Regions from separate parts of the Streptomyces zhihengii genome, predicted to be linked through region 1. Evidence: riboswitches for the same ligand, from Rfam matches in the RefSeq annotation. Region 1 holds a riboswitch; each other region holds the start of a gene.
What was found. A riboswitch is a leader RNA that binds a small molecule or an ion and turns the genes downstream of it on or off. The one in region 1 is predicted to bind cyclic di-AMP.
Positions count from the first base shown of each region.

Region 2: linked by a shared signal. The riboswitch ahead of JE024_RS04760 (M23 family metallopeptidase) and the one ahead of JE024_RS20905 (LysM peptidoglycan-binding domain-containing protein) in region 1 are both predicted to bind cyclic di-AMP.
Region 3: linked by a shared signal. The riboswitch ahead of JE024_RS18460 (M23 family metallopeptidase) and the one ahead of JE024_RS20905 (LysM peptidoglycan-binding domain-containing protein) in region 1 are both predicted to bind cyclic di-AMP.
Region 4: linked by a shared signal. The riboswitch ahead of JE024_RS09285 (M23 family metallopeptidase) and the one ahead of JE024_RS20905 (LysM peptidoglycan-binding domain-containing protein) in region 1 are both predicted to bind cyclic di-AMP.

Region 1 covers NZ_JAFEJA010000001.1:4,937,529-4,939,718, forward strand. The annotation lists gene JE024_RS20900 (LysM peptidoglycan-binding domain-containing protein) at 1-365, shown strand, start outside; cyclic di-AMP (ydaO/yuaA leader) riboswitch at 650-820, shown strand; gene JE024_RS20905 (LysM peptidoglycan-binding domain-containing protein) at 823-1,488, shown strand; gene eno (phosphopyruvate hydratase) at 1,890-2,190, shown strand, end outside.
Region 2 covers NZ_JAFEJA010000001.1:1,133,979-1,136,168, forward strand. The annotation lists gene JE024_RS04760 (M23 family metallopeptidase) at 1-871, opposite strand, end outside; cyclic di-AMP (ydaO/yuaA leader) riboswitch at 874-1,037, opposite strand; gene JE024_RS04765 (tyrosine-protein phosphatase) at 1,557-2,190, shown strand, end outside.
Region 3 covers NZ_JAFEJA010000001.1:4,393,643-4,395,832, forward strand. The annotation lists gene JE024_RS18455 (PP2C family protein-serine/threonine phosphatase) at 1-854, shown strand, start outside; cyclic di-AMP (ydaO/yuaA leader) riboswitch at 1,198-1,354, shown strand; gene JE024_RS18460 (M23 family metallopeptidase) at 1,366-2,190, shown strand, end outside.
Region 4 covers NZ_JAFEJA010000001.1:2,278,750-2,280,939, reverse strand. The annotation lists gene JE024_RS09290 (M16 family metallopeptidase) at 1-377, shown strand, start outside; cyclic di-AMP (ydaO/yuaA leader) riboswitch at 620-780, shown strand; gene JE024_RS09285 (M23 family metallopeptidase) at 793-1,578, shown strand; gene JE024_RS09280 (GntR family transcriptional regulator) at 1,937-2,190, shown strand, end outside.

The sequences.
Region 1 (2,190 bases):
AGGCGCCCGCGCCAGCCGACGGCGCCACGGGCAAGCACCGCGGCGAGCCCGCCCGCGAGGACGCCGGGGCGGAGGGCCAGACCGATGGGGCCAGTGGAAGCAATGAGGGCAATGCGGACAAGGAGCGCGAAAACGCCCGTCATGCCTCACGGGGTGACGGATCTGCACGCAACGGTGTGACCGACTCCGCTCCGGCCGGGGCGTACACGGTGCAGGCCGGCGACAGTCTCTGGGCGATCGCCGACGAGCGCGAGGTCCCCGGCGGCTGGACCGCGCTCTACCAGGCCAACGAGGCCACCGTGGGCGACGACCCCGACCTCATCCTGCCCGGTCAGAGCCTCGATCTCGGCCTGGAGCAGGAGTAGTTCACGGAGTCGTCCGGCGGGTTGGTTCGCTGGTAAATGTCCGTTCTGTGCGAGTGAGACAAGGGTCTCTTTGCCGCAACTCGCCCTTTTCGGCGGCCGATTTCGGTCATCTCGGCCACGACCTGCGGAAACACCCCTGACATCGACGGCGGTTCGTCCGAATTCTCCCCGATGTTCGTCTTTGAACATCGGGGAGCGGTGTGTTTACGGTCGAATCGCTCGCCACCGCGGGCACCGCTGACCGAAACGCCGAATCCTGCCGTCGGTCGGGGGGAACAGTCGACGCTCGAAAAGCGCCGAAGGCAGGAGCGGGGGACCCAGGTAGGTGCCGGCCCGGCCGTCCGACGAGGACGCCGGTGACGGCTAGGGGTGGAGCCGCGCGCAAGGACGCGCGGCCGGGCAACTTTCCGGCCCGAACCCGACAGCTCACCTCGCAGGCGTCGGTGAGGAGTACTTCATGCTGCGTTCCGGCATCGCCAAGCACCGCCGCCCGTCGAAGTTCGCCCGCGTCGCCGCGTTCGCCGGCGTCACCGGCGCCGTCATCGCCGCCCCGCTGCTGGGTGCCGGCTCCGCCTCGGCCGCGACCGCCTCCGAGTGGGACAAGGTCGCCCAGTGCGAGTCCGGCGGCGACTGGTCCATCAACACGGGCAACGGCTACTACGGCGGCCTGCAGTTCTCCGCCTCCACCTGGGCGGCCTACGGCGGCACCGCCTACGCGTCCACCGCCGACCAGGCCAGCAAGGCCCAGCAGATAGCCGTCGCCGAGAAGGTCCTCGCCGGCCAGGGCAAGGGTGCCTGGCCGAGCTGCGGCGTCGGCCTGTCCAGCGCCTCCTACGACGGCGGCGCCGCCGAGCAGCCCGCCGAGAAGCCCGCCGAGAAGCGCGCCGAGGCCCCGACCACCCGCTCCGAGCGCGCCGAGGCCCCCGCGCCGAAGAAGGCCGCCGAGGCCAAGAGCTTCAAGAAGGGCGACGGCGAGTACAAGGTCGTGGCCGGCGACACCCTCAGCTCGATCGCCACGGCCGAGAAGGTCGAGGGCGGCTGGAAGAAGCTGTTCGAGCTCAACAAGGACGTCGTCGAGGACGCCGACGTGATCCACCCGGGCCAGCAGCTCCACCTGCGCTGACCCGCTCCCTCCCCCCACCGCTCCCGGCCCGGCGCCCCCTTCCCCCGAAGGCGCCGGGCCGGGCCCGTGTGCGGCCCCTTCCCGCCCGGCCGCCCCGGGCGCCCCCCCCCCCGCCCCGCCGGGCGCCCCGGTCCGCCGGCGCCCCCGTCCCCACCCGCACCCCAAAACGCACCCGCACCGCGCCGTCCCCACCCGCACCGCCCCCGGTCCCGTCGGGGTCCACCCCGGTTACCGCCGGGTAGAAGCAGAGGGTTTGTCCGTCCGCGAGGGTCTTGATGCCCTTTTTCGTCCCAGGGGGCGGGCATCGGCCCGGCGTACGCCGCCGCGCCGGTTAGGCTCTTGTCGCAAGGCCAAGCAGACCTCTGCACTTTTCTCGCGTCACATCCCAGAAGGAGATGCTCGTGCCGTCCATCGACGTCGTCGTAGCCCGGGAAATCCTCGACTCCCGAGGCAACCCCACGGTCGAGGTCGAGGTTGGCCTCGACGACGGCAGCACGGGTCGTGCTGCCGTTCCGTCCGGCGCCTCCACCGGTGCGTTCGAGGCCCTCGAGCTCCGCGACGGTGACCAGAACCGCTACCAGGGCAAGGGCGTCGAGAAGGCCGTCCTCGCCGTCATCGAGCAGATCGGCCCGGAGCTCGTCGGCTACGACGCCACCGAGCAGCGGCTGATCGACCAGGCGATGTTCGACCTGGACGCCACCC
Region 2 (2,190 bases), 3.8 Mb from region 1:
AGGAGGCACCGGTGCGGATCTCGAAGTGCAGGTGCGGGCCGGTGGAGTTGCCGGTCGAGCCGGAGAGGCCGATCTGGTCGCCGCCGGTCACCGACTGGCCGCTGGAGACGGACAGCGAGGACAGGTGGGCGTACTGCGAGTAGGTGCCGTCGGTGTGCTGGATGACGACCTCGTTGCCGTACGAGCCACCCCATCCGGCCGACACGACGGTGCCGGCCGCGACGGCCTTCACGGAGGTGCCGGTGGCGGCGACGAAGTCGACACCGGTGTGGTAACCGCTGGACCACATCGCGCCGTTCTGGTGGTACGGCGTGGAGATGGTGGCACCGGGGACGGGCGCGGAGAACCCGGCGGCCGAGCTCTTGGCCGCAGAGCTCTCGGCCGCGGGCTTCTCGGCCGGCTCCGCCGCGGGGGCGGCCTTGCGCGCGGTGTCGCGGGAGGCCCGCGAGGAGTCGTCGGCGCGGACCTCGGGGTCGCTCTTGGCCTGGGACTTGGCGCCGATGGTGAGTTCGAGACCCGGGTGGATCAGGGACGGGTCGGCACCGATGGCGCGGCGGTTGTCGTCGAAGAGCTGCTTCCAGCCGCCGCGGACGTCCTGCTCGTCGGCGATCTTCGACAGGTAGTCACCGGCCACCACGGTGTACGTCTTGGGGGCCTTGGCGGCGGGGGCCTTCGCCGCGACGGACGCCGCGGCGGGGACCGAGGCGACGGCCGGGGCGGGCGCCGCTGCGGGGGCCGGGCCGGTGGCCGCACCGGCGGCGGTGGCACCGATCAGCGGGAGTGCGATGGCGGCGCCGCCGGTCCCGGCGACGACGAAGCCGCGGGTGATGGGGCCTGCCTTGGGACGACGGTGCTTACCCTTTCGGGGCATGGCGCTTTCCTCTCCGGCGCCTGCGAGGTGAGCTGTCGGGTTCGGGCTGGAGATGCCCGTTCGCGCGAGCTGCGCGATTTCACCCCAAGCCGTCCGAATTCTCCGGATACGGCGTACTACCTGGGTCCCCCGCTCCTGCCACACGTGGGTTCGGTTGGGAGTCCGGTCGGCGGCAGGATTAGGCGTTCCGTCCGGATCGAGCGTGACCGTAGGCGAACGGCGTCGGCGGAAACAAGCGTCGATTTCCGAAAGGCATTGCCGCGTCCGAATGGGCGCGGCATTTCCCGTCACCCTGCGTGGAGCGCGCCGGCCGGACGGCCTGCCCGGGGCGGCAGTTGAGCCCGGGGCGGCGGGCACGGTCCGTCACCGATGAGATCCTGCTCACCAGCCCGAGCCCATTTCCCTTTCATGCGGGGCACGTTATCCCCAAACCCTCAATTCGGACAGAATGCGCGAAAGGCTGTTCGGCGGCCTATTTGCCGCTCAAGATCGGCGGCATCGTCCGGCTTCGCCCCCTTTCCCCGCCGGCGGCTCCGCGGGGCGAAGGGGAGGGCGGCCGGGGGCCGTGGGGGCATGCCCGCACGACCCGGCGCGAACAGGACGATTGAATGATGAACGCGTGTCGTATGGTCGGGTTCGCGCCTCCGTCGGCGACCGCCGACGGCAGTCACCCGAAGGAGTCCACGTGACGCAGCAGCTGCCGCAGGCCCCGTCGACAGAGCCCGAACTCGCCGGAGTCCGCAATTTCCGCGACGTCGGCGGGCTGCCCACCGTGGACGGCCGGCGGGTGCGGCACGGCAGGCTGTTCCGCAGCGGACACCTCGCGCACGCCACGGCGAGCGACGCCGCGTACCTGTCCACGCTCGGTCTGCACACCGTCTTCGACTTCCGCAACGCCGCGGACCACCGGCTGGAGGGTCCGGACGTCGAGCTGCCCGGCGTGCGCAACGTCAACCTGCCGCTGAGCGACCCGGCGGACGGCGCGGAGTTCTGGCGGATGGTCCGCGACGGGAACCTCGACCAGCTCAAGGCGATCCTGGCGGACGGCAAGGGCGCGGACCGGATGATCGCCTCGTACCGCCTGATCGTCACCGAGCGGACGGCCGAGCACAGCCGGGTGCTGCACTCGCTCGCCGAGGACAGCGTGCCCGCGCTGATGCACTGTGCGGCGGGCAAGGACCGCGCCGGTCTCTCCGTCGCCGTCACCCTGCTCGCGGTCGGCGTGGAGCGCGAGGCGATCGAGGCGGACTACCTGAAGTCCAACGACCCGCACCGCCGCTACAAGGTGCGCCGCAGCTCCGACTCCCCCGAGGCGATGT
Region 3 (2,190 bases), 540 kb from region 1:
ACCGGGTCGTACGGCTGGGCAGCGAACGCCTGGCCTCGGCCCGGGTGATCGCCGAGGCGGCCCAGCGCGCCGTGCTGCCCGAACCGCAGGACCGGATCGCCGGGCTCCAGGTCGCCGCGCGGTACGAGGCCGCGCAGGCGGACGCGTTCATCGGCGGCGACCTCTTCGCCGTGCAGGACACCCCCTGGGGCGTCCGGCTGATCGTGGGGGACGTCCGGGGCAAGGGCATGGAGGCGGTCTCGGCGGTCGCCGTGCTGGTCGGGTCCTTCCGGGAGGCGGCCGAGCAGGAGAGCACGCTGGAGGCCGTGGCGCAGCGGCTGGAGCGGGCGCTGAAACGCGAGGGTGTGCGGCGGCCCGGGCTGGACGCCTTCGAGGGCTTCACCACGGCCGTGATCGGCGAGATCCCCGCTGTACGGGCGGGCGGCCCGCCCGGGGACGGGTACGCGGTACGGCTGGTGAACCGGGGCCACCCCGACCCGCTGCTGCTCCACGCGGACGGCTCGCTGGTGTCGCTCGCGCCGACCGAGCCGGCGCTGCCGCTCGGGATGGGGGACCTGGGGGGCGGGCCGGACCGGGCGGACGCGTACCCGCTGCCGGCCGGCTCCACCCTGCTGCTCTACACCGACGGCCTCTCCGAGGCGCGGGACGCGCACGGCGTCTTCTACGACCCGGGCGAGCGGCTGCGGGGGCGTGTCTTCCCCGGCCCGGAGGAACTGCTGGACGCCCTGGTGGACGATGTGCGGCGCTACTCCGGGGGCGGGCCCTCCGACGACATGGCGCTGATGGCGGTGGCCCGGCCCTCGGCGGGGCAGCCGGACCGGCGCCGTACGGTTCCGGTCGTCCCCGCCGACTGAGCCGTCGATCCAGCGGCCCGGCCGAGCGGTCGGCGCAGCGGCCCGACAGGCCGGGGCCTGGCACCCCGGCGGAAGGGCGCGGGCGCACGGTGGCGTGGGGCCGGTCGGTGGGCGGGCACCGTGCGTAGTCGGGGAATGCCACTGCGCATAACATCTGACACACCATCAGAACCCGTGGCCCGTCTGAAGGTCGATCAAGTCGCCCGATTCCGGCTGCTTCTGTCCCGATAAGTCCTGGCCACAGTCGTTAACGATCAGTCGGAACGGCTTGGAATCCAGCCCCGCCGTCTATTAACGTTCGATAACGCAACGCGGTCGTCCCAGCCGTCGCCAGTGGCGGCACCGTACGCGCGCGCCGAATTCCGCAAGGGAACCGGGGAACCACTCATTGGGGTGAATCGGGCATCATCTGCCGCTCTGTGCGCGGCCGATGGCACCCGTAGGAGACCTTCCTGCTCCGAACCCGTCAGCTAACCCGGTAGGCGAGAAGGAAGGAAAGGAGTACGCCTTCGTGGCGTCCAACATGCCTGCCCCCGAGGCCCCGTTCGCCCCTTCCTCTTTCGGCGGCGACGCCCCGGAACGGTCGTACGAGGAGTGGAATCCGACCGAGGAGACCATCCGGCCCGTGCGCGGGCGGCACCGCGTGGCCAAGCAGCGGGGCGGACTCGCCCGCAGCTCCACCGTTCTCGGAGTCGGCGTCATCGCGGCCGTCGGCGCGGGTGGCATGGCCACCGCGCAGGACAAGCCCGCGGTGTCGATATCCCTGCCCGACTCCATCACCGACCACCTTCCCGACGCCTCCTCCCTCCCGGGTGTGGGCTCGCTGATCTCCGACGACTCGGACGGCGACGGGACCGCGAACCACGCCCCGCTCACCGCGATGACCGCGGTCGCCGACAGCGGCGAGCGGGCCGGCGGCGAGCAGGCGGCCGGCGCGGGCGAGGCACTGCGCGCCCGGATCCTCCAGCAGGCCGAGCAGCAGCGGGCCGAGGCCGACGCCGAGGCCAAGGCCGCGGCGGAGAAGTCGGCCGCCGAACAGGCCGCCGCCCAGGCCGCGAAGCAGCAGTCGGCCGCCGAGAAGCAGGCCGCCGAGGAGAAGCGCAAGGCCGAGGAGGCCGCCCGGGCCAAGGCCGAGGCCGAGCGCCTGGCCGAGCTCGCCAGGAGCTGGTCCCTGCCCACCTCCTCGTACACCCTGACCTCCACCTACGGTGAGTCCGGCTCCATGTGGTCCTCCGGCCAGCACACCGGACTGGACTTCGCCGCGCCGACGGGTACCCCGGTCAAGGCCGTTCACACCGGCACCGTCACCTCGGCCGGCTGGTCCGGCTCGTACGGC
Region 4 (2,190 bases), 2.7 Mb from region 1:
CGGTGGACACGCCCAACACCGGTCCCGCGCTGGACGACCTGTGGAAGGTGCTGCGCACCCTGGCGGCCGACGGCCTCACCGACGCCGAGCGCGACGTCGCCGTGCAGAACCTCGTGGGTGTCGCCCCGCTGAAGTTCGAGACGGCGGCCTCCGTCGCGGCGACCCTGGCCGACCAGGTGGAGCAGCACCTCCCGGACGACTACCAGGCCCGGCTGTACGCGCGCCTGGCCGACACGGGCACGGTGGAGGCCACCGCCGCGGCGGTCAGCGCCTTCCCGGTGGACCGCCTGGTGACGGTCCTGGTCGGCGACGCCTCGCAGATCGCGGAGCCCGTCAAGGCGCTCGGCATCGGCGAGGTGAGCGTCGTCACCGGCTGACCGGCCGGGCCCCGGCAGGCGCGAAAGCGCCCGAAAAGGGGCGAAGAGGTGGCGAGGGGACCCCGGTGCGATGCGTGATGCCGGGGTCCCCTCGTTTCCCGTCCCTTGTCCCTTTTGGGGAGAGCGTCCTTCTCTGTCCTGTGGCATGCGTGACAAAAGCGCCGTTCCGTTTGGTGATCGACTGGCGGCCTGCCTAGCGTCGATCCGGCTGTTCGCCGAAACCCCGCCGCGCCCGCGGCATCGGACAGTCATCGCCGAGTCCCCGTCAGGCGCGAGCCTGGGGAGCCGGGGACCCATGCAGTCCCTGGGGTGAATCGGATGCCTTCGTCCGCGGAGGTGCCCGTAGGAGACCTTCCTGCTCCGAACCCGTCAGCTAACCCGGTAGGCGAGAAGGAAGGAAAGGACCAGCCTCTTCATGGCGTTCACCCGTGCCACCGGGAAGCACCGTGCCCCGAGCCGCCTGACGCGCAGGAGCGCGAACCTGGCCGGCGTCGCGACCCTCGCCACCGCGGGCGTCATCGGCACCCTCGCCTCCCCGGCGGTCGCCGCCGACGCCGAGGCCGCCGCCTCCGTCGAGGACACCGGCCTCACCCAGATCGTGTCCATGGGGTCCATCGCCGACGAGATCGCCGACCAGGCGGCCGCGCAGAAGAAGGAGGCCGCCGAGGCCGCCGCCCGCGCCAAGGCGAAGGCCGAGGCCGAGGCCGAGGCGAAGCGCAAGGCCGAGGCGCGCGCCAAGGAGATACGCGAGGCCAAGGAGCGCGCCGCCCGCGAGGCCGAGCGCAAGCGGCTGAACGCCTTCCGGATCCCGGTCGCCGGCTCCCATGTGACGACCGGCTACCAGACCGGCGGCAACCTCTGGTCCTCCGGCAGCCACTCCGGCGTCGACTTCCGCGCCGCGTCCGGCAGCACCGTCGTCGCGGTCGGCGCCGGCACCGTGGTCGAGGCCGGCTGGGGCGGCGCGTACGGCAACAACGTCGTCCTCCGTATGAACGACGGCACGTACACGCAGTACGGCCACCTGTCGTCGATCGCCGTCTCCGTCGGCCAGCAGGTCATGGCGGGCCAGCGGCTCGGACTGTCCGGCTCGACCGGCAACTCGACCGGCCCCCACCTGCACTTCGAGGCCCGCACCACGGCCGAGTACGGCTCCGACATCAACCCGGTCGCGTATCTGCGCGCCCGCGGCGTCAGCGTCTGACCCGCACCGCCTCCGACAGCCCCCGGCACCGCGCCGGGGGCTGTCGTGCGTGGCAGGGGTGCACGAGGGGCGGCGGGGCCGTCCCCGCGCCCGCTGTCCGGCCGCCCGGCCGGCGGGCCCGTCCCGCTCCCGCGATGCGGTAGGGACGGTCCGGCGGGGTCGTCCGCTCCCGCGATCCGGCCGCCCGGTCCGGCGGGGCCGTCCGCGCCCGCGATCCGGCCTTCCGATTCCGGCCAAAAGCCCAGAAGATATCCACGGATTCCCCTCGGCCTTCGGAAAATCCCGCGGACTGGAATAGAGTCGCCGGACACGAGTCAATCGGTGCAGATTTTCGTGCGGATCAGACGGAGGTTCGGCCATGCGCATTCCCGCGCACTCTGTATGCACGGCGATTCGCGACGACATCGTCACCGGTGTCTTCGAGCGCGGCAGCCGGCTCACCGAGGAGCAGCTCGCTCGCCGCTACGGGGTCTCCCGCGTCCCCGTGCGGGAGGCGCTGCGCACGCTGGAGTCCGAGGGCTTCGTCGTCACCCGCCGTCACGCCGGGGCGCATGTCGCCGAGCCGACCGACCAGGAGGCCGCCGATCTCCTGGAGATCCGGCTGCTGCTGGA